2 regions of the Halobacillus sp. SY10 genome follow, and region 1 is predicted to be linked to the other one. Evidence: a T-box and tRNA genes for the amino acid it is inferred to sense, from the RefSeq annotation. Region 1 holds a T-box; the other holds one or more tRNA genes.
The links. A T-box is a leader RNA that pairs with one kind of tRNA and senses whether it is charged. The one in region 1 lies ahead of pheS (phenylalanine--tRNA ligase subunit alpha), so its partner is inferred to be a tRNA-Phe.

Region 1 (16,715 bases):
CGTAAGATGCTAGCTGATCTTGCTGTAAACGATGAGCAAGGTTTCGCAAGCCTAGCAGAGCAAGCTAAATCTGCTCTTAAGTAATAAAATGACAATGATAAAGAACCATTTCCGATCGGTAGGAAATGGTTCTTTTTTATATTCAGAAACCTATGGATTTACATAATAAGTGATCCAGCATTTTGGAAGACTCAGTTTCGGGACGTTTGTGGAGCAAATGGTATTTAGGAGGAAGGAGTATTATTATGGATGTTGTTATTCTTGTTGGAATGTATGGAATCGTCATTAACCTAATCCTTTTCATTATGATGGGGATAGATAAACGTCGGTCTAAAAGAGGATCTTGGCGGATTGAAGAAAAGAAACTCTGGGGAATAGCTTTAGCCGGGGGGGCTCTTGGAGGGTGGATTGGCATGAGTGTATTTAGGCATAAAACGAAACATACTTCGTTCAAACTTGGTTTTTCTCTCATTACCCTTTTATATATCGCAGGAATGGCCTACCTGTTGAATCGGTTCTATCTCTAACCGCTCTGTCATATTATGTAGACAGGGAGGGGGATGAGATGGGCGAAACAACAAGTACCATTTTTGCATGGTTAGAACATCAAGAAGCCTGGGCACCGCTCTTATTCATTGCTATTCATTTATTACGACCATTTTTGTTTTTACCTGTTATGCTCGTTTGTATTACGGGTGGCGTTTTATTTGGGCCTATTGCTGGAAGTGCGTATTCGGTGGTGGGTACAATGCTCTCGAGTTTATTGTTTTATCGCACCATCAGGCTCGTTCCTTCTGGCTTAAAGAAATTGAGGTCGTTAAAAGGAAAATGGTTGAAGAAAAACTCTCATTTGACGGTAAAACAAGTCGCAATACTAAGACTTGTACCTTTTATTCATTTTCATTTACTTTCCTATTGTTTATTGGAAATTAGCGCAGACTTTAAAGAATATGCGAAGTCATCATTATTTGCAAACTTACCCTTAGCCGTCGTTTATACATCTGTCGGACAATGGATTTCCTTATTTTCCGTCCCGATGATGTTCCTTTTTTCGGGAGCTTTAATTGGCGTGTGCTTTTTGATACGAAAAAAATACGAAGTGTTTCTCTGGAGAGATTTCTTCCAGACGAGTCCATAAACGAAAGCCTCACTCAAAGGAGTGGGGCTTTTTTTCATCGTGATTTTTTAATGGCTGAATGATCAAACGGTTCATCGGGTATTTCCACTCGATGGAAGCATAAGGGTAGCGAATCAAGATTTCTTTTTCCATAAAGTAAAGATCCTCCCTGTCTAGACCTTGTAACCTTTCAGGGTTGTGTACACTCACACTGATGTTGATCACCTCAAACGAATCCTCAGTGGTCCCTAAGTACTTCTCTCCTTCAAAAACATGTCCTTTTAGAGTCATTAAAAAGTTTTCTTTCGTATTCTCCTTGTTATCATGAAAGTAAAATTGTTTCTTGTCTCTGGCAAGCTCTAATTTTCTCCTTGGATTGACGATGAATTTATAGGCGGTATAAATAATGAAGGCTATGGCAATCAGTAAGAGTAACCGGAATAATAGGATGATCATTTCTTTCATCTCCCTGTAAACTGTTCTTTTGCTTCCATACGTATGAACGTATCCTTTTGTTTCAAAAAATGATACATTTAATGAGAAAATTTTTAAATAGTTAGATGCTGATTATTAAAGTATATGGCAGGATTCTTGAAGTCTCAGTTTCGAGATGGTTATTGAGTGGATGGGGCTGCTGGGAATGAGTCGCTTTACCATGTAAGTGTCTTGAAACTACTTCTGGAAACGCTGTTTGTACCCTCAAGTGAAATGGATAATATAAAACTCTCTCTCGTAGTCATGCCGAGCTAGAAAGCTTGATGTAGGGCTCTTTATGCTTATTTCTGAGTGGCCCGATATTGGTATAGGAGTCGTTTCTCTCCTGCATGGAATGGGGGATGGGGAAGCTCAGCGCTCCCCCAACTGAGTCTTCCACAATCGGGAGCTTTTATAAAATCATCACGGAGAGCTGGTTAAATGTAATATGAAGGAGTGGTAGAGTATGAATTGGGAAAGTTTGTATGATATGCAGAGGGAATTAGATCATTATATAGAGCAGCAGCACGGGATTGAAAAAGGACAGAAGGTTGAGGAAAAAGTACTTGCGCTTCTTGTTGAATTAGGAGAGTTAGCTAATGAAACGCGATGCTTTAAGTTTTGGAGTACAAAAGGACCCAGTGAGAAGTCTGTAATATTGGAAGAGTATGTGGATGGGGTCCATTTTCTGCTTTCTTTAGGCTTGGACCTTGATTATCGTTATACGGCCACACCTTTGGTCGAAGTAGATTCCCAAACATCGGCCTTTCTTACTGTTTATCGCTCGATAGAGAGGTTAAGGGAGAGGAAAGACGAACAATCTTATAAGAAAGCATTTTATGATTATTTAGTTCTTGGTCTTACACTAGGTATTACTGAGAAAGAATTGATTGATGCATACGAAAGAAAAAATGCCATCAACTTTGAGCGTCAAGATGAAGGGTATTGATCATGCAGGAAACTGAATTTTTTGTGAAATCGCTTCAAAAGGTTTATAATATCCATTGGATAGGAAAAGGAGGAATTGTTACATATGGCTAAAAAAGACGAAACATTACAAATGTTAAAAGATTTGACGGATGCTAAAGGCGTTCCTGGTAATGAGCGGGAAGCTCGTGATGTGATGAAGCAGTACATCGCTCCATACGCAGATGAAGTGTTTACAGATAACTTAGGCAGCTTGATCGCGAAAAAGGTAGGGAATAAAAAAGGCCCGAGTGTTATGGTAGCTGGTCACCTTGATGAGGTAGGATTCATGGTTACTCGCATTGATGATAACGGGTATATTTATTTCCAAACCGTCGGTGGCTGGTGGAGCCAGGTGATGCTTGCACAGCGTGTGACCATCATGACACGTAATGGAGATTTGACAGGAGTAATTGGATCCAAACCACCACATATCCTGCCTCCGGAGCAACGTAAAAAAGCCGTGGATATTAAAGATATGTTTATTGATATTGGTGCTTCAAGCAAAGAAGAAGCGATGGAATTCGGTGTGAAACCCGGAGATTCGGTCGTTCCATATTTCGAATTCACACAAATGAAAAATGAGAAGATGCTTCTTGCGAAAGCTTGGGACAACCGTATTGGATGTGCGATTGCTATTGAAGTACTGAAGCAGTTGAAAGGTGAAAAACACCCGAATATCGTTTATGGTGTTGGAACCGTCCAGGAAGAAGTAGGTCTGCGTGGGGCTCGTACGTCTTCCAATGTGATTAACCCGGATATCGCTTTTGGTGTGGACGTTGGAATCGCTGGAGATACACCTGGTGTGTCAGACAAAGATGCCTCAAGCAAGATGGGTGAAGGTCCTCAAATCATCCTCTATGATGCGTCCATGATTTCACATAAAGGCCTTCGTGATTTTGTAACAGACACGGCAGATGCTAATGAGATTCCATATCAATTTGATTCTCTTGCCGGTGGTGGCACAGACTCTGGTGCGATCCACCTAAGTCATGATGGTGTTCCTGCATTGTCCATTACGATTGCAACGCGCTACATTCACTCTCACGCAGCGATGCTTCACCGTGATGACTTTGAAAATGCGGTACGTTTGATTGTTGAAGTCATCAAAGGACTTGATGCAGACAAAGTGCAGGAAATAACCTTTAATTAACTCTCAATGACATAAAAAGCCAACCCTTTTCAGGTTGGCTTTTTTTCACTGATTTTGTTTCAATCCCTGCTCTAATGTATCCAGTATTTCTTGTCTTTCCTGCTCATCAGATTCTTTCCATAGCATTTCAAAAAAGACACCAAGACCAGGAAGCATTTTTTCTTCTCCTTTTTGCAAGGCATCATCGATGGTCGCTTCCAATTGTTCAGCGTTATGTCCACTAACGTTAGAAAGAATCGCGGCTCTTAAATTCAGGTTCATCGTTCATTCAACCTCCTTTTCTCCATAACTTCGCGAATATTCTTCTTTAGTTTGACCAACCGTGGTCTTGCTATGTATGATGAATGAGAAATAAACACGCAAATGAGGGACTACTATGTTGACTTCCTTACAAAATACAAAAGTGAAGGAATGGAAAAAGCTACATAAACGTAAATATAGAAATCAAACAGGAACCTTTATTGTAGAAGGCTTTCATCTCGTAGAAGAGGTGATGAAAAGTGATTGGGAGATTGTTGAAATGATTGTTCGTGAAGGAACAGATTTTTCGATCCCCGAAGATATTCCTACGGTAATGGTCAATGATTCTGTGTTTTTGACTATTGCAGAAACGGAAACACCTCAAGGTATTGCAGCAATCGTCAAACAGAAGGAACCATCCTTAAATCAAGCCACATTAACATTAATGCTTGACTCCGTTCAGGATCCTGGGAATGTGGGTACACTGATTCGGACAGCTGATGCAGCAGGGTTCGACCAGGTGATTTTAGGTTCAGGTACAGTGGATGCCTACAATGATAAAGTCATCCGAGCTACGCAAGGGTCCATCTTCCACATCCCCGTCATCACAGGGGAGTTAGAAGACTTTGTAAAACCCATGAAAGAAGAAGGAGTCCAGATTTGGGCTTCTGCTCTGAAGGATGCTGTCCCTTTTCAACAACTGCAAGCTCCTTCTAAAGCTGCACTCATTGTAGGGAATGAAGGGCAGGGGATTCAGGAGTCTGTTTTGAACCAAGCAGATCAACGTGTCTATATCCCGATTTATGGACAGGCAGAGTCGCTGAATGTAGGAATCGCAGGTGCTGTCCTTATGTATCATTTAAAGGGATAAGGTTGCATCCATAGGCTTCTTTGACTATAATATATTCAGTTGATAAAAATTAAACAATGAAAAGCTTAGAAAGAGCAAAGTAGATGAATGTAAATCGTTATAGGGAGGAAGCACCTTGGACTGGAAGTGCTTCTAACGTGGCATGTATCGAAATTTCACTCTGGAGCTGGCCATAGGCCCGGATTTAATCCGTTATTTTCATCAAAGTGGGCACATGTAAATGTGTCAACAAGGGTGGTACCGCGAAACGACCATAAAAGTCTCGTCCCTTTTCAGGGATGGGGCTTTTTTTATTTTCCAGCCGTTTTTCAACCTTAAAAAGTTTTGAAACGTGAAAGGGAAATGAGTCGAAACGATTTTAAAGGAGGAAAAAAGCATGAAGGAACGTTTAGAAGAGCTGCAACAGGAAGCCTTGAAGAAAGTTGATCAGGCGGATTCTGTTCAAGGCTTGAAGGATGTAAGAGTCGAGTACTTAGGAAAAAAGGGCCCGATTACGGAAGTTCTGAGAGGAATGGGCAAATTGTCCAAAGAAGAGCGTCCGGTTATTGGGCAATTGGCGAATGATGTTCGGGAACATATTGCTCAGGCGATTGAAACAAAACAAACGGCTCTTGAGGATGCAGCATTAGAAAAGCAATTGGAAGAAGAGAGCATTGATGTCACTCTTCCTGCCCGTCCTGTAAAGGTTGGAGGTCCTCACTTATTGACGAGTATCGTGGAAGAAATTGAAGACCTCTTCATCGGTATGGGCTTTGAAATCAAAGAAGGACCTGAAGTGGAGACGGATTATTACAACTTTGAAGCACTGAATCTGCCGAAAGGCCACCCGGCAAGGGATATGCAGGATTCTTTCTACGTAACGGAAGAACTCTTAATGCGTACCCATACTTCCCCTGTTCAAGCACGGACAATGGGAGCTAAAGATGGCAGTGAACCCGTTAAAATGATTTGCCCTGGTAAGGTCTATCGTCGTGACACAGATGATGCGACTCACTCTCACCAGTTCACGCAAATTGAGGGACTATTAGTCGATAAAAACGTGCGAATGAGCGATTTGAAAGGCGTATTGAATGCATTCGCGAAGCAGATGTTCGGAGCGGACCGTGAAATACGTCTTCGTCCAAGCTTTTTCCCATTCACCGAACCATCCGTAGAAATGGATATTTCCTGTAAAGTATGTGGAGGGAAAGGCTGCTCAGTATGTAAAGGAACCGGCTGGATCGAAATTCTTGGAGGCGGAATGGTTCACCCGAATGTCCTTGAGATGGCAGGGTATGATCCGAAAGAATATTCAGGATTCGCATTCGGTATGGGACCTGAGCGGATCGCGATGTTGAAATATGGAGTGGATGATATCCGTCACTTCTACACCAATGATATTCGATTCTTAGAACAATACCACAAGGCTTAAAGGAGGAATGAAACCATGCTTGTATCATTGAATTGGTTGCAAGAATATATTGATGTCAGTCGTTACTCGCCAGAAGAACTGGCAGAAATCATTACGAAGACCGGAATTGAAGTGGAAAGTGTTGAACCTGTAGCAGAAGAGGTCACAGGCGTTGTCGTCGGGTATGTACGATCTTGTGAACAGCATCCGAACGCCGATAAATTGAACCTTTGCCAAGTGGACGTCGGAGAAGAAACGCTTCAGATCGTTTGTGGCGCACCGAACGTCGCTGAAGGTCAAAAAGTTCCTGTAGCTACACCGGGAGCGGTTCTTCCTGGCAACTTCAAAATTAAAAAGACGAAACTGCGCGGAGAAGAATCGAACGGGATGATCTGTTCTCTTCAAGAGCTAGGCGTCGATGAAAAAGATGTCCCGAAAGAATTCGCTGATGGAATTTTTGTTTTTCCAGAAGATGTAGAAGTCGGAGCGAATGCTGTTTCCTTGTTAAATCTTGATGATTTGATCATCGAGCTTGGATTGACACCCAACCGTTCGGACGCTCTAAGCATGGCCGGCGTAGCCTATGAAGTAGCAGCAGCCATCGATGGCACGTATGAATTGGCTGAGGAAAACGTCAAAACTTGTGGTGAGAAAACAGCAGACCATGTCTCTGTAGTCGTGGAAGACTCAGAAGCGAACCCTTATTATGGAGCCTTCATTATTAAGGACATCCAAGTCGGACCATCTCCACTGTGGATGCGTAACCGTTTGACTGCGGCAGGCATCCGTCCAATCAACAATGTCGTGGACATTACAAACTACGTACTTATGGAGTATGGGCAGCCGCTTCACGCCTTCGATTACGACCGTTTTGGTTCGCATACTATTGTTACACGTCGTGCAAAAGATGGAGAGAAGATGACGACGCTTGATGACCAGGAGCGCACACTGAAGAGCGATCACCTCGTCATTACGAATGGGGAAAAAGCTCATGCCATCGCTGGTGTCATGGGTGGGGCTGAGTCTGAAGTTCAAGATGATACGACGACGATCATCTTAGAAGCCGCATTTTTCGATCCATCTGTGGTACGTGAAGCTTCAAAAGATCATGGGCTCCGCAGTGAATCAAGTACACGATTTGAAAAAGGTGTCGATCCGAACCGCGTAGAACGTGCCGGCCTGAGAGCTTGCGAACTTCTTGCAAAATATGCAGGAGGAACGGTATTGGATGGTGTCGTGTCCCATGACGAATTGGACCGCTCTGAAAAGCAAGTCACTGTTAACACGAGCACAATCAATGATCGACTTGGAACCGATATTTCCAATGAGGATATCGCCGACATTTTCCGTCGTCTTCAGTTCAATTATGATCAAAACGGGGATGAGTTCCATGTGTCTGTTCCGACAAGACGTGGAGACATTACCATCTTTGAAGATATGCTGGAAGAAGTGGCACGCATTTATGGCTACGATAACCTTCCGTATACACTTCCACAAGGGGCGTCTCAAGCAGGTGGTTTGACGCTTGAGCAATTGCTGAAACGTAAAGTGAAAGCATACTTTGAAGGTGCGGGACTTCATGAGACAATTACTTATTCCCTTACTCATGAGGATAAAGTACAAATGCTTGTCAGCCCTGAAGTGAAAGAAAAATCCGTTAGCCCTGTCGCTCTTGCTATGCCTATGAGTGAAGACCATGGCACGCTCCGCTTGAGCATGGTTCCTGAGTTATTAGAATCCTTATCCTATAACGTGGCACGGAAACAGGAAAACCTGGCTTTCTATGAAGTCGGTACCGTGTTTATTAGTGAAGAGGAAAAAGTAACGAAACAGCCGGAAGAAATGCTGCGTGCATCAGGCGCATTGACAGGGGAATGGCTCTCACATCCATGGCAGCAAGAGAAAAAATCGGTCGACTTTTTCGTTGCTAAAGGGATTTTGGAAGGATTAAGTGAACAGCTGGATCTTCCTTTCAGCTATGAAAAAACGAAGTTGGATCATATGCATCCAGGACGTACGGCAACCGTGTCCGTTAATGGAAAAGTCATCGGCTTCGTTGGGCAGGTCCATCCGAAACTTCAAAAACAGCTCGGACTGAAAGAAACGTATGTCTTTGATGTGAATTTGGAAGTTCTCATTGAGGAATATAAGAAAGAAGAAAAATTCCAGACGATTCCTCGTCACCCATCTGTTTCTCGTGACATTGCGCTTGTCGTAGATGAAAATGTGACCGCAGGATCGATTGAGGCAACGATTGCAGAGGCAGGAAGTCCATTAGTGAAGGATGTTCAAGTATTCGATCTTTATCAAGGTGAACATCTAGATGAAGGGAAGAAGTCTCTCGCTTTCCGTCTGCTTTACTTAGATCCACTTCGCACCTTGAAGGATCAAGAAGTAGAAGAGACGCACAATGCTATCCTGGAAGCGGTGAAAAGTCAGCACCAGGCTGAACTTCGTGGATAAACCATATGATAAACAAAAAGCTCAGAGTTTCCTTAACTCTGAGCTTTTTGTATAAGCAACATCGGATTATTTAACGAATTTTTTTGCTTTTTCAGTGGTGGCAAAGTGAACTTTAGCTAATTCCTCCAGCTTTTCTTCCCCGTAGGCTTCAATGATAGCTGCAGCGGCACGATCCACTTTTCCGGAGGCTCCTTTTGGTATCGGAAGACCTGTATCGAATTCCATCTCGTTCATCGCTTTTACAAAAGCAGACCTTGCAATGATGGAAGCTGTTGCGACAGCAATCGAATAACTTTCCGCTTTTGTCATAAAGTAAACGTGTTCTTGAAGTTGCTGATTCTCACTTCTCAAGTGCTTTTTGTACACATGTGGTTCTGAGAATTGGTCAATTAATATTCCATCCGGTTTTTCAGGTGCAATCTTCTCTAAAAGACGGTTCAAGGCTTGATGGTGGAGGATCGTTTTCATTTTCCCCTGGCTCCATCCTTTTCTCTGCCATTGGTTGTATTTTTTATTCGGCAGTCTCAGTAGACTGTAAGGGATTTTCATAGCTACAATATCTTTAGCCAGGTTGGTAATTTGAGCATCCGAAAGGTTTTTTGAATCTTTCACACCGATCGCTTTCAACTGTGGAATTTGTTCTTTCGTTACAAAAGCGGCTGCTACAGTGATGGGTCCGAAATAGTCTCCTGTCCCCGCTTCATCGGATCCTATATGGGAGCTTACGAAAAGCTGTTCATCGGGATGAAAAGCATGGCGTTTATTCTTGCTTTTGTTCTGACCTCCGGAGGTAGTGGAAGAAACGGTTCCCCATTTTTCAGCTTCTTCTTCTGGTTTTTGACCCTGGAAAAGCACCTTGCCTGATTTGTAGGCTGTAATCGTACAGCTCGCTGTTTTAGCTGCAAACAACGCCGCTGGTGGACTGTTTTTTTGGCTTGAGGCATAATACTTCTTCATCTTCTCTAGTGTAGAGGCAGGTAATTTCAATACAACTTGGGGCATAATGGATTCCTTTCTGTCTAAAATGATAGGATTAGTATAGCAAAATGGATGACAAAAGAGAACATTTGCGAAAAACATCCATATTGGTTTCCTATTTGTCAAGCTTCGTGTTAATATAAAGTTTAGGATTGAGAGAAACTAGGGGGTATGAATGTGTCGCAGTCAGACCAAGAGAAAAAAAGAATTACAGTGGAGATCAACAAAAGATCTTACACTATAGTTGGTCATGAAGAGCCCCATCATATCCGTATGGTATCCAGTCTGGTGGACCAAAAGATGCGAGAAATCCACGAAGCAAATCCTAGCCTGGATACGGCAAAGCTCGCCGTTTTGACCGCTGTGAATACGATGAATGAATATATGAAATTAAAGGAAGAATGTACAGAACTTATGAATTATATTGAAAAGAAAGAGAAAGAGGACAGAGGGTAAAATGATTGATTTATTGTTGTTGTTTATTTTGTTTATTGGTGTAATAACAGGGCTGAAAAGAGGTTTTATTCTCCAGCTTTTCCATCTCATCGGATTCGTTGTAGCCTTTGTACTCGCTGTTATCTACTATGATGACCTCGCGCCGAAACTGACGTTATGGGTACCTTATCCTGAACTGCCTCAGGATTCTTCCTGGGCGATCTTCTTAGAAAATCTGCCTTTGGAACAAGCCTTTTATAACGCTGTTGCTTTTGCCATTATCTTTTTTGGAGCCAAAATCATCTTACATATTATTGCGTCCATGTTGGACTTTGTTTCGGAACTGCCGATCTTGAATTCTTTGAATACGATGTTAGGTGGAATTTTAGGCTTTATTGAAAATTATGTCATCTTATTCGTGGTGCTGTACATAGCGGCGCTTGTACCTCTTGCTGGAGTGCAAAGTGCTTTGGACGGATCGATTCTTGCACAGCTGATCATCGAACACACACCAGTCTTTTCAGAACAATTGAAAACGCTGTGGATTGAACATGTAGCTGGCTGAGTAAGACGTTAGGATGAAAGTACAGGTGGAGCCGCTATGATTATGATCATGGCGGCTCTTTTTCATCTTGAAAACAGGATAAAACGTGAAGGAGTCGATAAATCATGGCTATCGATAAAAAGCAAGTCATTAAATTGTTGGAAAAAATTGCTGTTTACTTAGAGTTGAAAGGGGAGAACCCTTTTAAAATATCTGCTTACCGTAAGGCTGCCCAAGCTTTAGAACGTGATGACAGATCATTAAGTGAGATTGATGATTTCACCAAAATGAAAGGAATCGGAAAAGGCACGGCAACTGTCATCGATGAATACTTAGAAAACGAAGAATCAGATACATTAAAACAATTACAGGCAGAAGTTCCGGCCGGCCTTGTCCCATTACTTGACCTTCCAGGTCTCGGCGGAAAGAAATTGGCAAAGCTTTATCAACAATTAGGTGTGACCGATGCAGAGGCATTGAAAGAAGCTCTGGAGGCAGGAAAAGTGGAAGCGCTGGATGGTTTCGGGAAAAAGTCTGCTGAAAAGATGTTGAAGGCGATTGAAGATGCAGGAGCGCGTCCAGAACGGTTGCCGGTTGCTGTCATGCTTCCATTAGCAGAAAAAATCGAGCGTTTTCTTGAACAGGGAAAGACATTCACACGTTTTTCAAGAGCGGGAAGTTTAAGAAGAATGCGTGAAACGATTAAGGATTTAGATTTCATCATTGCGTCTGAAAATGCTGTTAAAACTCGAGATGAGCTATTGGCGTATCCAGATATAAAAGAGATTGTTGCCTCAGGCGAGACGAAGGTTTCTGTCGTTGTCAATGAAGGCTATGATATAGGCATTGATTTCCGTATTGTTGCACCAGAAGAATTTGCTTCGACCTTACATCATTTCACAGGGTCCAAAGACCATAATGTCGCTATGAGACAACTCGCTAAGCAGAACGATGAGAAAATTAGTGAGTATGGGATTGAAAAAGCGGAAACGGGAGAAGTCCAAACGTTTGAAACAGAAGAAGAATTTTTCCAACATTTTGGTCTTCATTTCATCCCTCCTGAAGTTAGGGAAAATTATGGGGAAGTAGAGAAATTCAAAGAACCCATTGAACTCGTGGAATTGAAGGATATTCGCGGGGACCTTCATATGCACTCGACTTGGAGTGATGGAGCACAGTCCATTAAAGAAATGGCAGAGAAAGCAAAAGCAAAAGGGTATGAGTACATCGCTATCACCGATCACTCGAAATACTTGCGTGTAGCAAACGGGTTGAATGAAGAACGTTTACGTTTGCAAAGGAAAGAGATAGAAAAGGTGAATGAAGAAATGGAAGATTTCCATATCTTTGCGGGTATTGAAATGGATATTCTTCCGGATGGATCACTGGATTTTGATGATGAGTTTTTGAAAGAGATGGACTTTGTCATCGCATCCATTCACTCAAGCTTTCAGCAATCGCAGGATCAAATTATGGAAAGGTTGACCAATGCCCTCGAAAACCCTCATGTTCATATGATTGCTCATCCGACCGGACGCTTAATCGGCCGTCGCGAAGGCTACGACGTGAACCTTGAAGCATTGATTGAAGGGGCAAAGCGAACAGGCACGGTCCTTGAACTTAACGCGAACCCTAACCGATTGGATTTGAGTTGGGAATGGTTAATGAGAGCACAGGAAGAGGGCGTAAACATTGCCGTTAATACGGATGCTCACAGTTATTCAATGTTGGAGCATATGAAAATAGGAATTGGTACAGCACGAAAAGGTTGGCTGAGAAAAGATACAGTCATCAATACGTGGACGAAACAACAGTTGATGGATAAGTTCAAGATCCATAAGGAGTAATAAAGGAGACGGTTACACATGAATCAACGCATCCTTCATGTACTAGAATTTAAAAAAATCATAGAACAATTGAACGAACAAGCGGCCTCTTCCTTGGGGAAAGAAAAGACTGCCGCCTTGAAACCATCTTCTGATTTAGAAGAGGTTCGCTACTTGCAAATGGAGACGGATGAAGCTGGACAAGTCCTGCGCTTGAAAGGCCATGTCCCACTTGGCGGTATATTTGACATCAAGCCAAGCTTGAAGCGGACCACAATTGGCGGCACGCTAAGCGCATTAGAATGTCTGGATGTCGCCAGTACGATATATGGAGGCAGACAACTGAAGCGCTTCATCGAAGATATGGAAGAACCCGAAATGCCCATTTTAAGAGATATGGTTTCTACCATCGCTCCATTAAGGGAACTAGAGAGTGAAATCAGAAATTGTATCGATGAACATGGAGGAGTTATGGATGGAGCTTCTGAGAAATTGAGATCCATCCGTTCGAAAATCCGGACTTATGAGAGCCGGGTAAGGGACAAAATGGAGTCCTTTACAAAATCTAAATCAAAAATGCTTTCCGATGCCATTGTCACCATAAGAAATGAACGGTATGTTCTTCCTGTTAAACAAGAATATCGTGGATCCATTGGTGGGATTGTCCATGATCAATCATCTTCAGGAGCGACGTTGTTCATAGAGCCACAAACGGTCGTTGACTTGAATAACCAGCTGCAAGAAGCCCGTGTCCAAGAAAAAAATGAGATTGAAAAAATCCTGAAAGAACTATCCGATGCGATTGCGGAAAACCATGAACCTTTATATGAAAATGTGAATGTGTTAGGGCATATGGACTTTATGTTTGCCAGAGCGAAGTTAGGTAAGCAGATGAGAGCAGCCATGCCTAAGATGAATGACGAAGGCCGCATTGACATGAAACAAGCAAGACATCCGCTAATATCGGGAGATGAAGTCGTTCCGAATGATATCGAAATAGGCAAGGACTATACATCGATTGTTATTACTGGACCGAACACAGGAGGAAAAACGGTTACTCTAAAACTCGTAGGTTTATGCACGCTGATGGCACAGTCCGGATTACAGGTACCGGCATTGGATGGGTGTGAGATGGCTGTATTCAAAGAAGTCTATGCAGACATCGGGGATGAACAGTCCATCGAACAAAGTTTATCTACTTTTTCTTCTCATATGACGAATATCGTAGACATTTTGGACAAAGTGGACGACCAGTCCTTAGTCTTATTTGATGAACTTGGTGCTGGAACGGATCCGCAAGAAGGAGCGGCTCTTGCGATGTCGATCTTAGATGAAGTGGTCAACCGGAAGGCCCGTGTCATCGCGACGACGCACTATCCGGAATTGAAAGCTTATGGCTACAATCGCCCGGACGTTATCAACGCTTCTGTCGAGTTTGATATTCAAACACTAAAACCGACCTACCGCTTGTTAATTGGCGTTCCAGGTCGGAGTAATGCATTTGAGATTTCCAGGCGTCTAGGTTTAAGAGAATCTGTGATTGAGTCTGCGAAAGGTCATATCGGTGTGGATTCTCAGAGTGTTGAAAATATGATTGCTTCATTAGAAGAATCGAAGCGGGGAGCAGAGCAGGATTATGAAGAAGCAGAACGATTCCTCGCAGAAGCAGAAGAGCTCCGAAATGAATTAAAGCAGAAATGGGACCAATTTGAAGAGCAGCGTGAAAAGTTATATGAAAAAGCGGAACAAAAAGCAGAGAAAGCTATTCGCCAGGCCAGAGAAGAAGCAGAAACGATCGTTGGCGAAATACGGAACATGAAATCACAGGCACAAATGAAAGAACATGAGTGGATTGAAGCTCGCAAGATGTTTGATGAAGCACAGCCTGAACTTGCGAAGAAGAAACCGAAAGCAGCTCCAGCACCTAAGAAAGAGTCGAGAGAATTGAACCCTGGAGATGAAGTGAAGCTACTGACTCTTAACCAGCAAGGAACCATAGTGGAACAGACCGGTAAGAATGAATACCAGGTTCAGGTTGGTGTAATGAAAGTGAAAGCCAAACGCAAAGAACTTGAATTCGTAAAGGCAAAGCAACCTTATAAAGAAAAGCCAATGGCGACAGTCAAAGGGAAGAACTTCCATGTGAAAACAGAACTCGACTTACGTGGCGAACGCTATGAAGATGCGTTGAACCGTTTAGAAAAATATATTGATGACGCTCTTTTAGCAGGCTATCCACGAGTATCTATTATCCATGGAAAGGGGACGGGAGCTCTCCGGACAGCGGTTCAAAATTTTGCAAAGAACCACCGAAGCATCTACAGCCATCGGGCAGGAGGCATGAATGAAGGTGGAAGTGGAGTGACCGTCCTTGAGTTTCGATAATTCGTGAAAAGGGAGCGGAGGAATGAGTAATTTTTGGGAATACACGTTAGTGGAAACCGCCGCTCGTTATAGTGTTGTTGTCCTGTGTTTAGTTCTATTCATGGCGATTTTTGAAATCGTTACTTCCTATAATAACTGGGAAGAAATCAAGAAGGGCAACATTGCTGTAGCGATGGCTACCGGGGGAAAACTATTTGGAATTGCAAACATCTTTCGTTTTTCAATTGAACATAATGACTCACTCACCCAAACGATGGGCTGGGGCTTGTATGGATTTGCTCTTCTCCTTTGCGGTTATTTCATTTTTGAATTCTTGACCCCATCTTTTAAAATCGATGAAGAAATTGCAAATGACAACCGTGCCGTAGGATTCATTTCTTTAGTCATTTCCATCGGCCTTTCGTATGTGATTGGAGCGAATATCATTTAAGGAGAGAGACAGTGGAAACCTTAGCCAAAATATTAATGGTCGTTGCCGCGGCTTTTCTCATCGTCGGCATTCTGTTTTTTATCATATAAGTATTAGATTCCTAATCTAACAAGAAGCCCAAAACTAACCGGGCTTCTTGTTTTTTAAGTTAATGTTGATATTAGTTATTAAAGTATATGGCAGTATTGTTGAAGACTTGATTTCGAGACGTTTGTGGGAGTTTGGGGCTCCGGGAAAAGGTTCGCTTTCCGTGGGCGAGTGATGAGCCTCCTCGAGCTAACGCTCTGCGGGGTCTCATCTACCACGCACTTCCCACAGGAGTCTCACCGTTTCCCTCCGCCCCTTTACCATATGAGGTTCTCGAAATCGCTCTTAAAGCACCCTGCCTAGTTCTGTGTAAAATCCTCCTTAACCCGCGTCGATATAGGATTCTTAACCATAAAAGCTCCTATTACTGGGAGGTAGTTTCGAGAATCTCTTCCGGCAAGTGGGCGGAGGGGAATGGCGAGACTCCTGCGGGAAAAAAAGTGCTTGGTGAGACCCCACAGGACGCAGTCCGAGGAGGCTCACCGCGCTCCCGCGGAAAGCGAGCTATTCCCCGCAGCCCCCATCCACTCAACAAAAGTCTCGAAACTGAGTCTTCCACAATCGGGAGCATATATGCAGGAATGGGGTTAGTTTAAAGGGGAATATTTTCAATTTTATAAATAATAATTCAAATATGAGCCTTTAGTCGTTATAATAGGAGAGAAGACAATTATTAGGGAGGTCTGTCAAATGAGTGATTTTCAACGTCCATGGCACAAGTTATACCCACCAGAAGTCCCTGTCACTATTGATTACAAAGAACAACCACTCCATGATTACCTTAAAGAAAGTGCTGAAGTTTACGGAGAAAAGAAAGCGCTTTATTTTATGGGCAAGGAGTTGGATTATAAAGAAATCTATGAACAGGCCCAAGCATTAGCGAGCTATTTGCAGGACCTTGGGTTGGAAAAAGGCGACCGGGTGTCCATCATGTTGCCGAACTGTCCTCAATCCGTCATCTCCTATTATGGAGTCCTTATGGCTGGAGGAATCGTTGTTCAGACGAACCCTCTCTATATGGAAAGGGAATTGGAGTATCAAATGAATGATTCAGGAGCCAAGATGATCATTTGTCTTGATATTCTTTATCCAAAGGCTGCCAATATTAAACCTGATACCCCTCTTGAACACATCATCGTGACAGGTATTAAAGATTACCTTCCTTTCCCTAAAAATAAAATTTATCCTTTTATTCAAAAACGGCAGTATCAAGTGCTCGTCAAACCGGAACAATCCACAGATACTCATCTATGGTCCCACATCTTGAAAAACGCAAGCGGAAATGTGGAAGAGGTAGAGATCGATCCTAAGGAGGATCTTGCGTTACTACAATACACCGGAGGAACGACTGGTTTT
Region 2 (16,715 bases), 1.2 Mb from region 1:
GCCGATAGCGATGGCCGGTTCACCCACCTTCAAGTTCTCTGAAGTGCCGAGCTCAGCGACTTGTTCGACTTGATCGGCCGGCATTTTCAAAACGGCCAGATCGGTAAATAAATCTCCTCCGATCAGTTGGGCTTTGACCCTTGTTTCATCAGCAAGGACGACTTCAATTTCACTTGCCCCTTCAATGACGTGGTTGTTCGTCACGACATAAGCGGTTCCGTCTTCCTTTTTATAAATAACACCGGATCCTACTCCTGCCTGTTGGGCGGAGTCACCTTCCTGCTGCCAAAAATCCTGGCGTGTCTGCAAGTTGACCACTCCGACAACGGAAGGAGTTACTTTTTCAACCACATCGGTGATTTGCGTATTTACATCAAGCTCGACATTTTTAGTCGTTCCACCTGTCAGCTCCTGATCATCTTCAACTAGTCCACTTTCATCCTCAGGGATGGTCATATCATAGGGAAGCAGCTCGGTTTGTACCAAAGCAGGCAAAGCCAATAAGACAAGAACAGCTCCTAAAATACCTCCGACAATCGTCGGCATCACCCACCGTCTGCGCTGCTGTTTCTGCTGACGGGTAGGGGAATGATCATCATAATAACCCACGCCTCTTTCACCTTACCTTTCTTACGCTCTCCGTAAATTTCTAAGGTACTGTTTCCTTATTCTTTACCATTTAAAACCTTTTAAACCTCAAAGATTGGTGTGGCTTCCTGTGGGTCCGTATCATGCAATTCAATGTGGCGGCCCACTTCAAATCCGCGCTCTTCTAAAACATTTTTAACAGACATATGGGCAAGGTCTTTCATATTGTTATCCAGACTCAAATGCGCAAGGTAGATTCTTTTCGTCTGGTCCGTAATGATATCGGTGAGGGCCAGGGCACAATCCTCATTGGAAACGTGTCCGGAATCCCCTAATATGCGTCGTTTCACATTCCATGGGTAGCGTCCCATTCGAAGCATGCTCACATCATGATTCGATTCGAAAATGTAGGCGTCAGCACCTTCGACTGTCTTTTTTATCCGTTCAGATACATAGCCAAGATCGGTAACGAGGGCGATCTTCTTCCCGTCCTTATGGAACGTATAAAACATAGGATCTGCCGCGTCATGAGAAACGGCAAAGGATTCTACATCCAGACCCCCGAATGTCTTCGTCTCCTCCATAGAAAAGTGGAATTTCTGATCGATGGGAAGTTTGCCGATTTGCCCTTCCATCGCATTCCAAGTTTTTTCATTTGCGTAGATAGGAAGGTTGTAGCGTCTTGCCATGATGCCAAGACCTTTGATGTGATCACTATGCTCATGAGTGACAAGGATTCGTGATAAGGATTGTGGGTCGATGTTCACTTGATCAAGCAAACCTTCCATTTTCTTACCACTCAAGCCAGCATCCACTAATATTCTCTCATCTCCCGATTCAATATAGAATGCGTTCCCCGTACTGCCTGAAGCAAGTACACTAAATCTCATGCTCATTCCATACACTCCATCTAATTGGTTTCTCTATTTTCATTTGCTGCCGTTTGCTCTTCTTCCGCACTTTTTAAGCCATACTCACTTTTAACATCTGAGATAAATGATTCTTCGTTGATATATTCAATGATTGTCCCGTCCAAGGTGTAGAGAAAATGATTGCGGTCTCCGTTGACCGTCACTTTCCATGTTGATGCGAACACTTGCGTCTCATTTTCTTCCCCCGCAGGCAGACTGTAACTCGTATGATAGCCAATATCCATCGATGTAATTTCATCTCCCGACTCAATAAGACCGTTATTCAACAAAATACGAATGGCACTTAAAGGTTCGATGGTGATTTCCGTGTCATCGGAGGGCCCTGAGTATTCCCCATCTTCAAAGGATAGTAAGGTTGCGACATATCCAGTCATTTCACCATCAACGATATTCACCAGCAAATATCCGTTATTGTTAAAATAAACCGTCTTATTGTTTTTTGCCTGGAAAAAGAGAGCCGCACCCGCCTCTTCATTCCAACCCCAGTAGGAATAACGGGAAGCAAAAGGGACGACATCAGCGACAACGCTCTGGATCGTATCTTCCGTCACTTCTATCGGCTCATCAAAAGTGACTTGCAATACCTGACCGTCTTCTTTGAGCTCAACCTCTTTATCACTCTCATCCATATCTTCAATCTGACTCATCACATCATCAGGAAACGTATGCACACTTTCCGATTCAATCGGTGTAGCTTCTGGCAATTCCTCCGGGATCGCATCCTCCGAAATGGAAATGTCGTTCGCTTCCAGTTCGGTTTCAATACTTTCAGCAACGGTGGAAATCTGCCCCACTTCATCCTCCGCTTGCTTGCTTAACAATTGCTGCAGCAGGAAAAGGTCGAGGATTAAGAAACTGATGATAAATAATGTTTTAATTTGACCCCACTGCATATTTTACCTCCTCGTCACGAAACCTCTGCATTTTGGGACCTTTCTTCTGGATATACTTTCGTCCAACCGCTGTTTGTCAACATATACCACTCAGGAATCAAGCTGTACACCAACTCGCTCCTTTGTTCTTCAAGCGTGTACATAATCTCTAAATCCCTGATTCTGGACGTTTCCAACTCACCTTCTTGTTGGAGATCCAAAAGGACTTCCTCACCGGACAAGAGGTTCGTTTGGCTTTCGTTGATGCTGCTGTATTGGACGAGCGGGCGGTCATATTCCTGAATCTGTCCTTGCTGATAACTTAACTGGATGCTCGCCAACTTATAAGTATCGACGTTCTCCAGCACAGGCCGGTCATTAAAGTAAAGGCGGTAACGAACTTCATCCCGACCACTCAAAATCGAGTTCAGACGATAGTCATCCGTCCACCCCAAATGACTATTGATATCCTCCATACTTTGGACAAACAATTCATATTCCGTCAAGTTCTTCTGGTTTGCTGAGTTGGGAATCGTCAAATCATATTCCATTCTCTTATCATACTGCGTCAATCTTCGCTGGAATGTTTTGGTGATATTTTCCCCGCTATTCGTCCGTGACTTGAACACTCGCGTATTCGAAGGAAAAATATCATTCTGAATCGGTTTTACATTTACAGCTCCTGTTTGCAGCACATATTCTGATATACTGACAGGATTTTTAGGTACGTAAATGTGAGAAGCATTCGTTCCATCTTCGGGGTCGATCTGCAGGACATCTGCCACACGCGACATTTCCACCAATTCATCTTTATTGTCGACTTCCTGTATGGCACGTTCTCCAGAAGCTGCACTGATATCTGCCTGAAGTGTAATTTCGCTTCCTTCAGCATCACTATTTACGAACCACAAATCATATGAAGCACTTGAAGCAGCACTTCCCTCTTGGGAATGACGCAATAGGAATATCCGATTGAAGTTGGCTTGCAGCCCCTCCATTGGAATACTCTCGTTCACTTGAAAGATATCACTGATCACCTGTATAGGCAGATGCGCAGGAAAAATGATTTCCACAATTTCGCTATGGTTATCGACATTGATCGTTCTTGGACTCGTATCAAGGTTGGATAAGTTCCACTGCTGCATTTGTTTTTGGTAAAAAGCTGTTCGATCAATATTATCTTTGAATGTAAAAAATGAATTTTGCTCATGAAAAACGACCTTATCAGGAGGAACCAGGTTCGGAATAGCCCGTTCTGATCCTATTTCTTCTAATTTCGTATCTTCAATGAACACATCCTCTTCCAACGTTTCATTTACGGGCTGATACGTCCAAAGAGCTACTGTCAACACTAAGCTGAAGGCGATGAGAATCACCAAAGTGACAGACTTCATGGTTTCTTTTTTCATGACTGTCCCCTCCGCTTCTGACTCATGAGCGGTAAAGTAAAGTGGACAGTCGTGCCCTTACCTTCACGACTTTCCGCCCATATTTTTCCATGATGAGCTTCAATCATTTCCCGGGCAATAGCAAGGCCCAGTCCGGTTCCTCCCATTTCTCTCGCACGGGATTTATCGACACGATAAAAACGATCAAAGATTTTATCAACGGTGTCTGGAGGCATTCCAATCCCTTCATCGGTAATGCTTACCCGCAGCTGTTTCTTCGTGGAATGGGCGCTAAACCGTATGCTCCCACCCTCCGGAGAATATTTAATGGCATTGGAGATGATGTTATCCAGTACTTGTGTGATTTTATCCTTGTCCATCCACACATACATGTTTTTGTTGGACAAGTTGCGGACAAACTCTACTTTTTCATTCTTATTCATTTCAAAACGATCGATCACATGGTCAAAAAAGCTGACGAACTCAACACGATCTTTCATCAGGCTTGTTTCTTTATGATCCATTTTCGTTAACTGTAAAAGATCGTTCACTAAACGAATCATACGGTCCGTCTCATTTTGGGTCACATCGAGGAATCTTGGTGCGATATCCGGATCCTGCCATGCCCCATCGTTCAATGCTTCTATATAACTCCGCATCGTCGTCAACGGGGTACGTAGTTCGTGTGAGACATTTGAAACAAACTCTCTTCTTTCTTTTTCCACACGCTGCTGCTCGGTCACATCACTAATGACCGTGATGAAACCATTCATGTCATGGTTTTCATCTTCAACCACAGAAAAGTTGGCTTTAAGCAGAAGGTGGTTATCTTCACTGCTTAAATCAATGATCATAGACCCTGCTTCTTCCACCTCTGAGATATTTTCAACTTGATCGTTCAAGTCAAGAACATCCACAAGGGATTGTCCCTGGACCTCCTCAAATGTCTGTCCAATTAGTCTCGAGGCTGGTGCATTCATTAGTGTGATGGCACCGAGCCGGTCTGTCGCAATGACACCATCCGACATATTGGAAAGCACAGAGCTCAACTTCCGGCGCTCGCCTTCTGTCGTCGCAGTAGCCAGCTTCAATTTATCATTCAAATCATTAAAGGTATGGCCTAACTGTCCGATTTCGTCATTTCCTTTTACATCGACCTTCTGGGAGAAATCCCCTGTCGCCATAACTTGTGCCTGTCGTTTCATTTCTGTCAGAGGTTTCGTGATGGTCCTCGCCACCAAAATCCCGAGCAAAGCCGTAACCGTAATAGCTAAGACCGTCCCTTTGGCGAAAATACTGATGATTTCCCCAAGTTGTTCATAAATATCGTTCATATAAACTTCATAATAAAGAGCCCCGACAATCTCTTCTCCGGACTCATCCGTAATCGGGTTTGTACCACGGAACAGCCGGTTGTTGGTCCCTTCTTCCCGCCAAGGTTTAGGTTCTGTGGCCTCCCCAAACAAGAACACCTTCGTAATGGCGGTGTCCGTCACTTTTTTACCGATGGGAGACTGGTCGCTCGTCGTCGTAGCCGCAAGCACCTTTTGGTTGTTGTCTACAACCCAGAGTTTTCCAATATCGGTGTTATCATCACTAAAATCATTAATAAGGCTTTGTAGATCATTATTCAAAGGCAGCGAATCTTCTCCCCGCTCTGTATTGAACGCATTTTGCAAACTGTAGGTTAAAGAATTCAGCTGTCCTTCAATGGAATTCGTAAAGTTGGTTTCCAACTGCTCTTCCAATCGATCGACAAAATAGACACCAATGACTTGGATGCCCAATAACAATAACAAAATGTATACAAGAATCAGCTTCAGCCTAACAGACTGAAAGAAACCTACTTCTTTCATAAAGGCTTAATCCTGTTCTGGGTTTCTCAAATAATACCCAACCCCACGACGGGTAACAATCCACATTGGGTTACTAGGATTCTCTTCAATTTTTTCCCGCAAACGTCTTACCGTTACATCGACGGTACGGACGTCCCCATAATAGTCATAGCCCCAAACGGTTTCAAGCAAATGTTCACGAGTCATGACTTGTCCGATATGACGAGCAAGATAGTGAAGAAGTTCAAACTCACGATGAGTCAATTCAATATGATTCCCGTCACGAGTCACCGTATAAGCATCCGGGTGAATCGCCAGACGGCCGATTTCAATATCCTTCGTCTGCTGTGCACTGTCTTCAGGCTCCTGCTGTTGACGACGCAAGTTCGCTTTCACGCGGGCAATCAATTCGCGGTTGCTGAAAGGCTTGGTCACATAGTCATCTGCACCCATTTCCAGTCCAAGTACTTTATCAATCTCTGCATCTTTTGCCGTCAACATAATGATCGGCATATTATGACGCTTCCTCACTTCACGGCAGACTTCATTACCGTCTTTGTTCGGCAGCATAATATCAAGGAGAATCAATTCCGGCTCTTCTGCATCTGCTTTCGCAACCGCCTCATCTCCGTCATATGCACATACGACTTCATAACCTTCTTTTTCTAAGTTAAATTTCAATATATCCGCAATGGGTTTCTCGTCATCGACCACTAAAATTTTCTGTGCCATATTCCGTCACATCCTTTTCCTCGTCATCTTTTCTTTCTCTTATTTTAACTTATTTAATGGTAAATGTCTTATTTCACCATAAACCTCTCTCGAAATCAGCCGTTTCACCTATACTTTTATCATGCCTATTTCTTAATCCTCTTACTAAATTTTGCTCCAATCAACCATCACCAGTTTTGATACGTGGCTTAGGGGGAATGAGATAAATGGTTCACTTTCCTAGGGCGATTTGATAAAGAAAAAACCGCTATGATTGAATCATAGCGGTTAGGGTCAGGGGGACACGTGAGAAAGAGGGTTTTCGAGTGAACCTTCTTTATGGATTTCAAAATGTAGATGTACCCCTGTGGAACGTCCTGTCGTTCCCATAACACCGAGCTTTTCACCTTTTTTAACGGTCTCCCCTTTTTTGACATCAATTGAGGAGAGGTGAGCATAGGTCGTCTCGTATCCATTCCCATGATCGATCACCACTTTATTTCCGAAACTATTTCGATAGCCAGCTTCGACCACTTTGCCGTTATCAGCAGCTTTAATCGTTTTATCGGAAACACCGGCAATGTCAATCCCTTTATGGTATCGCCCCCATCGTTCTCCCTGCTTACTGGTGATTTCTCCGCCCACAGCCGGCCATGTGAAATCACCTGTACCTTTAGAAGGGACTTTCTTTGTTCCTTGAAGGACGATCTTCGTCACAGGTTCTTTGACGACCTCTCTTTCAACCGTCTTTTCTTTTATTTTTTCACCATTTCGGTACGCTCGTTCAATCAAAAGCTCTCTCTTTCCATCTTCCCCTTCTTGCTTCACTTCGGATTCACCTTTAAAAAGTTCATCCGTCTTTTTCATTTGTACTTTATGAGGAACCTGTTCTTCCTTTCGTTCTTTCTCGGTGATTACTACATCCACAAGCGGCTTCTGTGATTTAGCCATCATCCCCATAAATGATGTCGTTTCCGAATGACTGCTTGGGTAAGGACGTCCTTCTTCCACCCTGGACACGGCTTCTTCGACTGTATGAACCTGCGAGAGCATGACCTGATCTTCTTTCATTGTGACAGGAGCCGATAAGCCGACATCCATCACCTTCGTTTCACCGAGGTCCGGCAGCTCTGGAGTACCTTTTTCTAAATTCTCAAGTTCTTCTTCTTCAACGTATTCCTCTTTTACGGTTTCAAGGACTTTTTCTGCCTTCTCTTCACTTGGAAGGTGAGCGACAGGCTCCCCATTGATGTGAAGGCGTACAACGTCTGCGGCAAGGGTCAATTCATTTTGAAGCGAATCCAAAACATTCGAGGATTCGTCTTTCACAGACAAAACTTTCTGCTCCTTGAATGAGACTTCTTCCATATAGGAAAGGTTCAATCCTTCATGATTTTCTTCCGCCTCTTCCATACGCTCGCGTAATTCCGATTTGACCTCTGCTTGACTTTCTACCGTCCCCACATGTTGTTCATCTATATAAACGTGATAGACCGTCGGCAGTGAACTCTCGGCGTAGGCCGTTCCTACACCGACACTTACGACGGAAATCGCTGTGACAGCTAATTTCTTCCACATGATAATGATCCTCCTGATGCACCGTCTAAACTATTCCTAAATTAATCTATCACACGGAATATTTATAAGAAATAGATATTTAAATATGTAAAAAAGATATAATATTCTTACCAAAATTACGAAAGGATAGTCATTTTTTCATATTAAACTATTCATTTTAGTAAATTCCCTCTATTCCATATAAGCTTCCTATGTGGAAGACTCAGTTTCGAGACTTTTGTTGAGTGGATGGGGTGGTTGGGAAGCTGCGAGACTCCCGTGGGAGAAAGGAGATAGGCGAGATCCCACAGGACGAAGTCCGAGGAAGCTTGCCACTCCCCCACAGGAAAGCGAGTAGCTTCCCAGCCACCCCTGACGCTCAACCAGGCAACGAACCCCGAAACATCTCGAAACTAAGTCTTCAAGAATACTGCCATATAGTTGAATAAGATTATTAAGATATAAGAATGATTTTCCATACAAAAAAAGCTTACGGAAATACTTCCGTAAGCTTTTTATGGAGTGGCTCGGGACGGAATCGAACCGCCGACACACGGATTTTCAGTCCGTTGCTCTACCGACTGAGCTACCGAGCCATAATAAATATTAAATTCTAATCCTGCTTTCGCTCCACATCTTGTTTCGAAGATTATTCGAAGATGTTTATGCTCGTCACGTTGCAAGTGATTTCGGTGAAGTATACGCTCCTCGCAAAGCCTACATGGGAGGCGATTCGCTGAAGTTTACGGCTTCTCTACCGACTGAGCTACCGAGCCATGGGTATTTTTTCATTATCTTTCGACGATATAACCTAGTGAGCACATCACATTACGTGTGTATTCGACTACTTCAAATGATATAATGAAAGTGGCGGTCCGGACGGGACTCGAACCCGCGACCTCCTGCGTGACAGGCAGGCATTCTAACCAACTGAACTACCGGACCAATACGGCTTGTTCACCGCAACGATAACTATCGTACCATACAGAATAAACGTAAGCAATAGTAATTTTACTAGAAATATAGATTTTCTCCCTGAATTCTGTTATCAAAAAGAAAGGAGGGTTTGTTTGAAAAAGATTTTCCGCTACGTTGTTTTCGTTCTTATCCTTTTATTTGTCTCAATTATTGGTTTCTTAAAATTGAATCCGCCGCTCACCCATGGTTCGATCGGTACAACAGAAGATAAGCAAACCGTCATTGTTGCACTCGGAAACAAAAGTTTGCTGGGTAGCATCCAAATCACTGATGTGTCCATCAATAACAACCAACAGCCTACAAACATCAAGATGCAGATCAGTGATTCTGAAAAAGGATTCATAATTACCGATACTTACGCGCTTGTGGAAGATGCGTATGCCATCAATGAATATGAAACCATTCCACTCGCCCCGGACACATCGCCACTAGCCTCCAAAGCAATGGCTGCGTCACCTGATACCTCACCAACGACGATCTACGGATTAAGCATCACCGAAGAATCCTCGATTGAAAGTATTAAATTGACGTATCGTTTTTTTGGACTCATTTTCTTTAAAACGATCCAAGTATAAAAGACGTGCTTGAATAGGCACGTCTTTTATTTTTTCTGCTCCATTTGATTCAATAAAGAAGAAGGATCGTCGGCATCTATAAAAAGTTCACGGTTATCTTCAGGTACAAATCCTGCTTTTATTGCGTGTTCGATGAGCTGAACAAGCGGTGTGTAGTATTCCGCGATGTTGTATAGTGCGAGAGGTTTTGTATGAAGGCCGATTTGAGCCCAACTGACCGTTTCAAAAAGCTCTTCAAACGTACCGAACCCTCCCGGAAGGGCAATGAATCCGTCAGCCAGCTCACTCATCTTCGCTTTTCTTTCATGCATTGTCCCTACCTCGATCATTTCTGTTACGTAGGGGTGAACGATTTCTTTTTCAAAAAGATGGCTCGGCATAATGCCTGTCACTTTTCCTCCGCCGTCCAGCACCTGGTCGGCTAACACACCCATCAATCCACTTTTAGCACCACCATAAACCAGCTCAATGTTATTTGCGGCCAGTCTTTTTCCTAAAGCTTTCGTTTTCTCTATGAAAACTGGATCATTCCCTGCACTGGACCCAGCGAAAACACAAATGCGTTTCACGTGAAACACTCCTCCTCTTGTTCATCTATGTAAAGTTTACCCTGACTTACACTTTTTCGATTCTTATCCTTCCATGCTTTTGTAAAAAAAAGCCCGGCTGAGTAAGCCAGGCTTCCATATTATTCACTATATACGCTGCGGACAACGTTCGTTTGTGCACGGTCAGGACCAACAGAGAAAATAGACAACGGGATTCCTGTCAACTGAGACACACGCTCAATGTAATGGCGTGCGTTCTCCGGAAGGTCACTCAGGGTTTCAGCGCCTGTGATATCTTCCGTCCAGCCTGGCATTTCTTCGTAAACCGGCTCACATTCGGCAAGAACTTTCAAACTTGCCGGGAACTCTTCCATGATTTCACCTTTGTACTTGTAAGCCGTACATATTTTCAATGTTTCAATCCCTGTCAGTACATCAATGGAATTCAAGGAAAGGTCGGTGATTCCACTTACACGACGGGCATGACGGACAACGACACTATCAAACCAACCGACACGTCTTGGGCGTCCCGTGGTAGTACCGTATTCTCGACCCACTTCACGGATTTGATCTCCGACTTCATTTTCAAGCTCTGTCGGGAAAGGTCCATCTCCGACACGCGTCGTATAAGCTTTCGAAACACCGACAACGTGTTTGATTTTTGATGGTCCCACACCAGAACCTATGGTTACTCCCCCCGCGATTGGGTTAGAAGAGGTAACGAAAGGATACGTCCCCTGGTCGATGTCGAGCATAACTCCCTGAGCACCTTCAAAAAGAACGCGACGACCTTCATCCAATCCATCATTCAATACGACAGATGTATCGCATACATAGGATGCGATCTGTTGACCATATTTATAGTATTCATCCAGAATATCTTCCACCGCAAACGTTTTTGTTTCATATACTTTTTCAAAAAGACGGTTCTTCTCAGCAAGGTTCTGCTCGAGCTTTTCACGGAAGCTTTCTTTATCAAGTAAATCAGCGATACGGATACCTGTACGAGCCGCTTTGTCCATGTAGGCAGGGCCGATTCCCTTTTTGGTCGTTCCGATCTTATTCGCACCCTTCTCTTCTTCTTGAAGTGCATCTAATTTCAAGTGATATGGAAGAATCACATGAGCACGGTTGCTGATCCGCAGGTTGTCTGTAGAGACCCCTTTGTCATGTAAGTATTTCAATTCTTCAAGCAGCGCTTTCGGATCAATCACCATTCCATTTCCAAGCACGCACGTTTTATCTTCAAAAAAGATCCCTGAAGGAATCAAGTGAAGCTTATATGTTACTCCATCAAATTTTATTGTATGACCAGCATTATTTCCGCCCTGATAACGAGCGACAACTTCGGCATTTTGTGATAGAAAATCAGTTATCTTGCCTTTTCCTTCGTCCCCCCACTGGGTTCCGACTACAACTACAGAAGACATAAGGCACCTCCGCCAAAAATTTGTTAAATATGTTATCCATCGTCAGTTTACCAATTCAGACCTTGTAAGTCAACGCTAAAACCGAACATTAAATTATAATTACAATATTATTGTTCGATTATAACTTCTGGACCTCAAGGACTCCATTCTGATGATTTTTTGAGAGTTTTTGAGGAATTGGAACAGAGACCGTGCAACTCTCCGCCCTCGATCCCCCTCAGGAAATGTCTCGAAAATAAGCCTACAACAACCTTCCATTATATTGAATAATTTATTTTTATCATAAAAGCAGCAGATTAACTAACATTTACAAATAAACTTAAAATAACTTATTTTTGATTGATTTCCATTAAGTAATTACTTATAATCACTTATAAGAGCAAAAGCGGAAGGAGGATTCGATGTATCAGGAAGAACGTCTAATTGGAATCTTGCAATTTTTAAAAGAAAATCGCCGGATTTCCATTGATCAAATGTGTGAGATGTTTGATATATCAAGAGACACAGCAAGACGGGATTTAGTAAAGTTGGAAGAACGGAAAGCGATCGTACGTACACGCGGGGGAGCAATCCTGCCGAGGGCACATACGACCATTCAAAATTATTCTCACCGTTTAAAAACCGTTTCCTTCGAAAAACAACAGATCGGTAGTAAAGCGGCTTCTTTTATCCGTCCAGGAGAAAAGATTATTTTAGATACATCTACGACGGTTCAGGCATGTGCGAATCAAATCAGGCCTATGGACATCACAGTGATTACCAATTCGATTCACCAAGCGGAAATTTTATCGAATGTTGAAAGCGTGTCCATCCAATTGCTTGGTGGTTTTCTCCAAAAGGAGCACCAATTTCTTTACGGAGCTTCCGTTATCGAACGATTAAAAAGCTATCATGTGGATCAAGCGTTTATCGGAGTGGTGGGAATATCTGCTTCGGGGCTCTCGATTGCCCACGAAGAAGACGGGATGGTCAAACGAAACATGATCAAACAGGCAGAACAAGTCGTTGTTCTTGCGGACCATACGAAATTTGGTGTGACCGAGTTCTTTACTTTCGCAGAACTTGAAGACGTGGATGTCATCATTACAGACCAACTTCCTGATGAAGAATTTCAACAAAAATTACAAGATCATCATGTAGACTTGATTGTTACGGAAGAGGAGGGATCTGATTTATGGACATGATTGCCATTGATTTAGACGGAACACTGTTAAATTCCACGAATGAAATCAGCAAGAATAATATTCAGGCTATTCAGCGTGCCCAGTCGAAGGGCGTTGAGGTGGTCATAGCAACAGGAAGGGCAGCATTCGATGTCCGTAACCTGTTCTCCGGCCTGGACCTTCACACATGGGTGATCGCCGCCAATGGGGCGACGATCCATCGTCCGGACGGTAAGCTTTTTTCATCCACACCGATGGAAAAAGATGATGTCTCTGAAATTTTGGGGTGGCTTGAAAAAGAAGGATTCTACTATGAAGCGATTGATGATGAAGCAATTTTAACCCCGCAAAATGGCAGGGAGCTTATGAACATTGAGCTCGACCGGATTCAGAGTGCAAACCCGAAAACCGATCTGACCAGGCTGGAAAAGGCAGCTGAAAAACAGTTTAGTCAGTCCGGATTTTTGCATGTAGACTCCTATAAAGAAATCGTCGATAAGCATAGGAACGTGTACAACATTCTCGCCTTCTCCTTTGAAGAAGAAAAACTCCAAAAAGGATGGGAGAGATTCGAAGACCACCCTGACTTGACTCTTGTAAGTTCTGCCAATCATAACTTTGAACTGGAACACAGGCTTGCTTCTAAAGGAAATGCCGTCCGGCAGTTGACTAACCAACTGAACCGATCTATAGAAAGAACGGCGGTCATTGGAGACAGCTTCAATGATTTATCTATGATGAACATAGCAGGGTACAGCGCCGCCATGGGGAATGCCAAAGATGAAGTGAAAGAGGCCTGCTGCTACCTTACGAAAACGAATGACGAAGACGGTGTCGCTCATGCGATCGACCACTTCCTGACCCTTTAGGATCATCCATTCCCCCAGCGTGACTTTTCGGGAGGCGTGATGGGGATGATGATATAGATGGCTTCTTTGAAGCTAATCATAAAAAAGACGCCCGAGGCTTTAAGTCTCGGGCGTCTTCCTTCTTATGCCGGTGGTACATCAGCATCGGAATACCGATGATCCAAATCGACGAACTTGTTGTATTCTTTCACAAAGGCAAGGGAGACTGTTCCCACCGGACCATTACGTTGCTTGGCCAGGATGATTTCAATGATGTTCTGGTTTTCGGATTCCTGGTCGTAGTAATCATCACGATAAAGGAATCCTACGATATCGGCATCCTGCTCAATCGAACCGGATTCACGCAAGTCAGACATCATCGGTCGCTTGTCCTGCCTTGATTCGACTCCACGGGAGAGCTGAGACAGAGCGATCAATGGAACATTAAGCTCACGAGCCAATCCTTTTAAAGAACGGGAAATTTCTGATACTTCCTGCTGACGGTTTTCTTTTGAGTTGGCGCTTCCCTGGATCAACTGCAAATAGTCGATCAGAATCATACCAAGTCCGTGTTCCTGTTTGAGACGACGGCACTTGGAACGGATTTCGCTGACGCGGATACCTGGTGTATCATCAATATAAATACCGGCGTTGGATAGACTTCCCATCGCCATCGTCAGCTTGTTCCAATCCTCTGTTTCCATCTGCCCTGTACGGAGACGCTGAGCATCGATGTTTCCTTCCGCACAAATCATACGGGAGACGAGCTGGTCGGCCCCCATCTCCAAACTGAAAATCGCGACATTCTCATCGGTATGGACCGCTACGTTCTGCGCAATGTTCAAAGCAAACGCGGTCTTACCCATAGACGGACGGGCGGCGATGATAATCAAATCATTCCGTTGGAAGCCAGAGGTGATATGATCAAGATCGCGATACCCTGTCGGAATTCCAGTCGTACTTCCGTCATTGTGGTGCAGCTGTTCAATGTTGTCATAAACGTCAATCAGTACGTCTTTGATACTTTTGAAAGCACTGGAATTTTTCCTTTGGGAAACCTCGAGAATGTCTTTTTCTGCGGCGTTTAATACATCCTCTAAGTCCTCTTCTTCTGAATAGCCGGTCGTTACGATATTCGTAGCCGTACGGATCAAACTTCTAAGGGTCGATTTTTCACTCACAATGCTTGTGTAATACTGGATATTCGCAGCAGTCGGTACGGAGTTTGCGATATCCGTCAAATAAGAAACCCCTCCAACTTCCTCGAGCACCTGGTTGTTGGAAAGAGCTGCCGTTACGGTGACGAGATCGATCGGCTCTCCTTTATCTGAGAGCGAAAGCATCACTTCGAAAATTCGCTGGTGGCTCGCCCGATAGAAATCTTCAGGAAGAAGATACTCAGCAGCTGTCGACATTGCTTCAGGTTCTAAAAAGACCGCACCGAGTACCGCCTGTTCAGCTTCTATATTATGGGGCGGGGTACGATCGTTCCACATTTCACTCACTGTTGTTCCTCCTCTGAATCTAAAGCACGGATGGCCCGTCCGTCACAAACAACCGCACGTTGTACGGTTATTTTATACATCCTTCCTTTTCATTATGAAAAAGAGGGATGTGAGCCAGAAATACAAAACAGAAGCGCCCAATAGCTCCAGTAGAATGGATTGGGCGCTTGATCGTTCAAGACTTACTTTTCCTCGACATGGACTTTGATCGTACCTGTTACTTCTGGGTGAAGTTTCACAGGGACGTTCGTGTAGCCCAATGCCCGGATCGGATCATCAAGCTCGATTTTACGTTTATCGATTTTAATATTATGGGATTTCTTCAGTTGCTCGGCGATCTGCTTACTTGTAATGGAACCAAATAAGCGGCCGTTATCTCCGGATTTCGCCACAAGCTTCACTTCGAGATCCGCAAGCGTTTCTTTCAAACGTTTCGCTTCCTCGACTTCTTCCTGTGCTTGCTGTTCGGCTTTGGCATCTTTAGCTTTTTGCGCCTGAACGTTCCCCTTCGTCGCTTCTACCGCCAAATTGTTTTTTAGAAGGTAGTTGCGCGCGTATCCATCGTTTACTTCTTTGATTTCGCCTTTTTTGCCTTTTCCTTTGACATCCGCTTTGAAAATTACTTTCATTCTGTGTCTCCCCCTTCAAAATATTCATCAATAATATCTTGCAACAATGCTTTTGCATCTTCAATCGTTGTATCTTCAAGTTGTGTGGCTGCGTTCGTCAAATGCCCGCCACCGTTCATCCTCTCCATGATGACCTGAACATTGATATCCCCGAGAGAACGGGCACTGATGCCGATCCGTCCATCACTTCGCTCAGAAATAACGAACGAGGAAACAATGCCGCTCATGGTCAGTAGCGTATCCGCGGCCTGTGCAATGATAACAGGTCCGTAAGTTTCTCCACGGTCCCCGGTGGAAATCGCAATTCCATCTCTGTAAACAGAGGCCCGTTCAATCAGCTTACTTCTGCGGATATAGACATCGAGATCTTCTTTCATGAACTTCTGGACTTGTACGGTATCCGCTCCCTTGGACCTCAAGTATGAGGCAGCATCGAATGTCCGTGACCCTGTACGGAGCGTGAAGCTTTTTGTGTCGACAATAATCCCTGCGAGCAGGGCAGTCGATTCGAGCATCGACAGTTTCAGTTTTTTCGGCTGGTATTCAAGCAGCTCAGTGACTAGTTCTGCCGTCGATGATGCGTATGGTTCCATATAAACAAGTGTCGGGTCGGCTATGAATTCTTCTGCACGTCTATGGTGATCAATCACGACGACATGCTCCGTTTTGGAAAGCAGCTTCTCCTCAATGACCATGGAAGGCTTGTGCGTATCCACAACAACAAGTAACGTCTCATTTGTCACCATTTCTAAAGCATCCTCAGGTGGGATGAAGTAATGCCAGAGGTCTTCGTCTTTCTCGATTTCCTCGACCATCCGTTGAACGCCGGTGTCGATATCATCCGGATCAAGGACGATGGCAGCTTTCTTGTCGTTTGCCTGGGCAATTTTCAAGATACCGATCGACGCGCCGACAGAGTCCATATCCGGGGATTTGTGTCCCATGATCAAGACCTTCTCACTTGCCTGAACAAGTTCTTTCATGGCATGGGAGATGACGCGGGCGCGTACCCGTGTCCGTTTTTCCATCGGATTTGTCTTTCCGCCATAGAAACGGACTTTTCCTGAATCATCTTTGATGGCGACCTGGTCTCCGCCTCGGCCAAGGGCAAGATCAAGACTCGATTGAGCTAGTTCGCCAAGCTCCGGAAGACTGA

Region 2: it has a tRNA-Phe gene. The T-box ahead of pheS (phenylalanine--tRNA ligase subunit alpha) is inferred to sense a tRNA for this amino acid. The anticodon was not compared.

Annotation. Positions count from the first base shown of each region.
Region 1 covers NZ_CP174345.1:3,019,231-3,035,945, reverse strand. The annotation lists gene rplT (50S ribosomal protein L20) at 1-84, shown strand, start outside; gene ACJA3J_RS15630 (DUF1294 domain-containing protein) at 246-527, shown strand; gene ACJA3J_RS15625 (TVP38/TMEM64 family protein) at 566-1,138, shown strand; gene ACJA3J_RS15620 (sigma-w pathway protein ysdB) at 1,148-1,573, opposite strand; gene ACJA3J_RS15615 (dUTP diphosphatase) at 2,058-2,540, shown strand; gene ACJA3J_RS15610 (M42 family metallopeptidase) at 2,625-3,710, shown strand; gene sspI (small acid-soluble spore protein SspI) at 3,756-3,971, opposite strand; gene ACJA3J_RS15600 (TrmH family RNA methyltransferase) at 4,087-4,821, shown strand; T-box leader at 4,879-5,094, shown strand; gene pheS (phenylalanine--tRNA ligase subunit alpha) at 5,198-6,232, shown strand; gene pheT (phenylalanine--tRNA ligase subunit beta) at 6,248-8,674, shown strand; gene rnhC (ribonuclease HIII) at 8,741-9,676, opposite strand; gene zapA (cell division protein ZapA) at 9,824-10,108, shown strand; gene ACJA3J_RS15575 (CvpA family protein) at 10,110-10,652, shown strand; gene polX (DNA polymerase/3'-5' exonuclease PolX) at 10,757-12,478, shown strand; gene ACJA3J_RS15565 (endonuclease MutS2) at 12,497-14,842, shown strand; gene ACJA3J_RS15560 (DUF350 domain-containing protein) at 14,865-15,272, shown strand; gene ACJA3J_RS15555 (long-chain-fatty-acid--CoA ligase) at 16,050-16,715, shown strand, end outside.
Region 2 covers NZ_CP174345.1:4,250,557-4,267,271, forward strand. The annotation lists gene ACJA3J_RS21250 (S1C family serine protease) at 1-609, opposite strand, end outside; gene ACJA3J_RS21255 (MBL fold metallo-hydrolase) at 690-1,484, opposite strand; gene yycI (two-component system regulatory protein YycI) at 1,499-2,413, opposite strand; gene ACJA3J_RS21265 (YycH family regulatory protein) at 2,428-3,801, opposite strand; gene walK (cell wall metabolism sensor histidine kinase WalK) at 3,798-5,636, opposite strand; gene yycF (response regulator YycF) at 5,643-6,347, opposite strand; gene ACJA3J_RS21280 (peptidoglycan DD-metalloendopeptidase family protein) at 6,621-7,904, opposite strand; tRNA gene ACJA3J_RS21285 (tRNA-Phe) at 8,407-8,479, opposite strand; tRNA gene ACJA3J_RS21290 (tRNA-Asp) at 8,752-8,828, opposite strand; gene ACJA3J_RS21295 (hypothetical protein) at 8,954-9,436, shown strand; gene ACJA3J_RS21300 (TIGR00730 family Rossman fold protein) at 9,463-10,005, opposite strand; gene ACJA3J_RS21305 (adenylosuccinate synthase) at 10,125-11,414, opposite strand; gene ACJA3J_RS21310 (DeoR/GlpR family DNA-binding transcription regulator) at 11,816-12,598, shown strand; gene ACJA3J_RS21315 (Cof-type HAD-IIB family hydrolase) at 12,589-13,446, shown strand; gene dnaB (replicative DNA helicase) at 13,569-14,930, opposite strand; gene rplI (50S ribosomal protein L9) at 15,113-15,559, opposite strand; gene ACJA3J_RS21330 (DHH family phosphoesterase) at 15,556-16,715, opposite strand, start outside.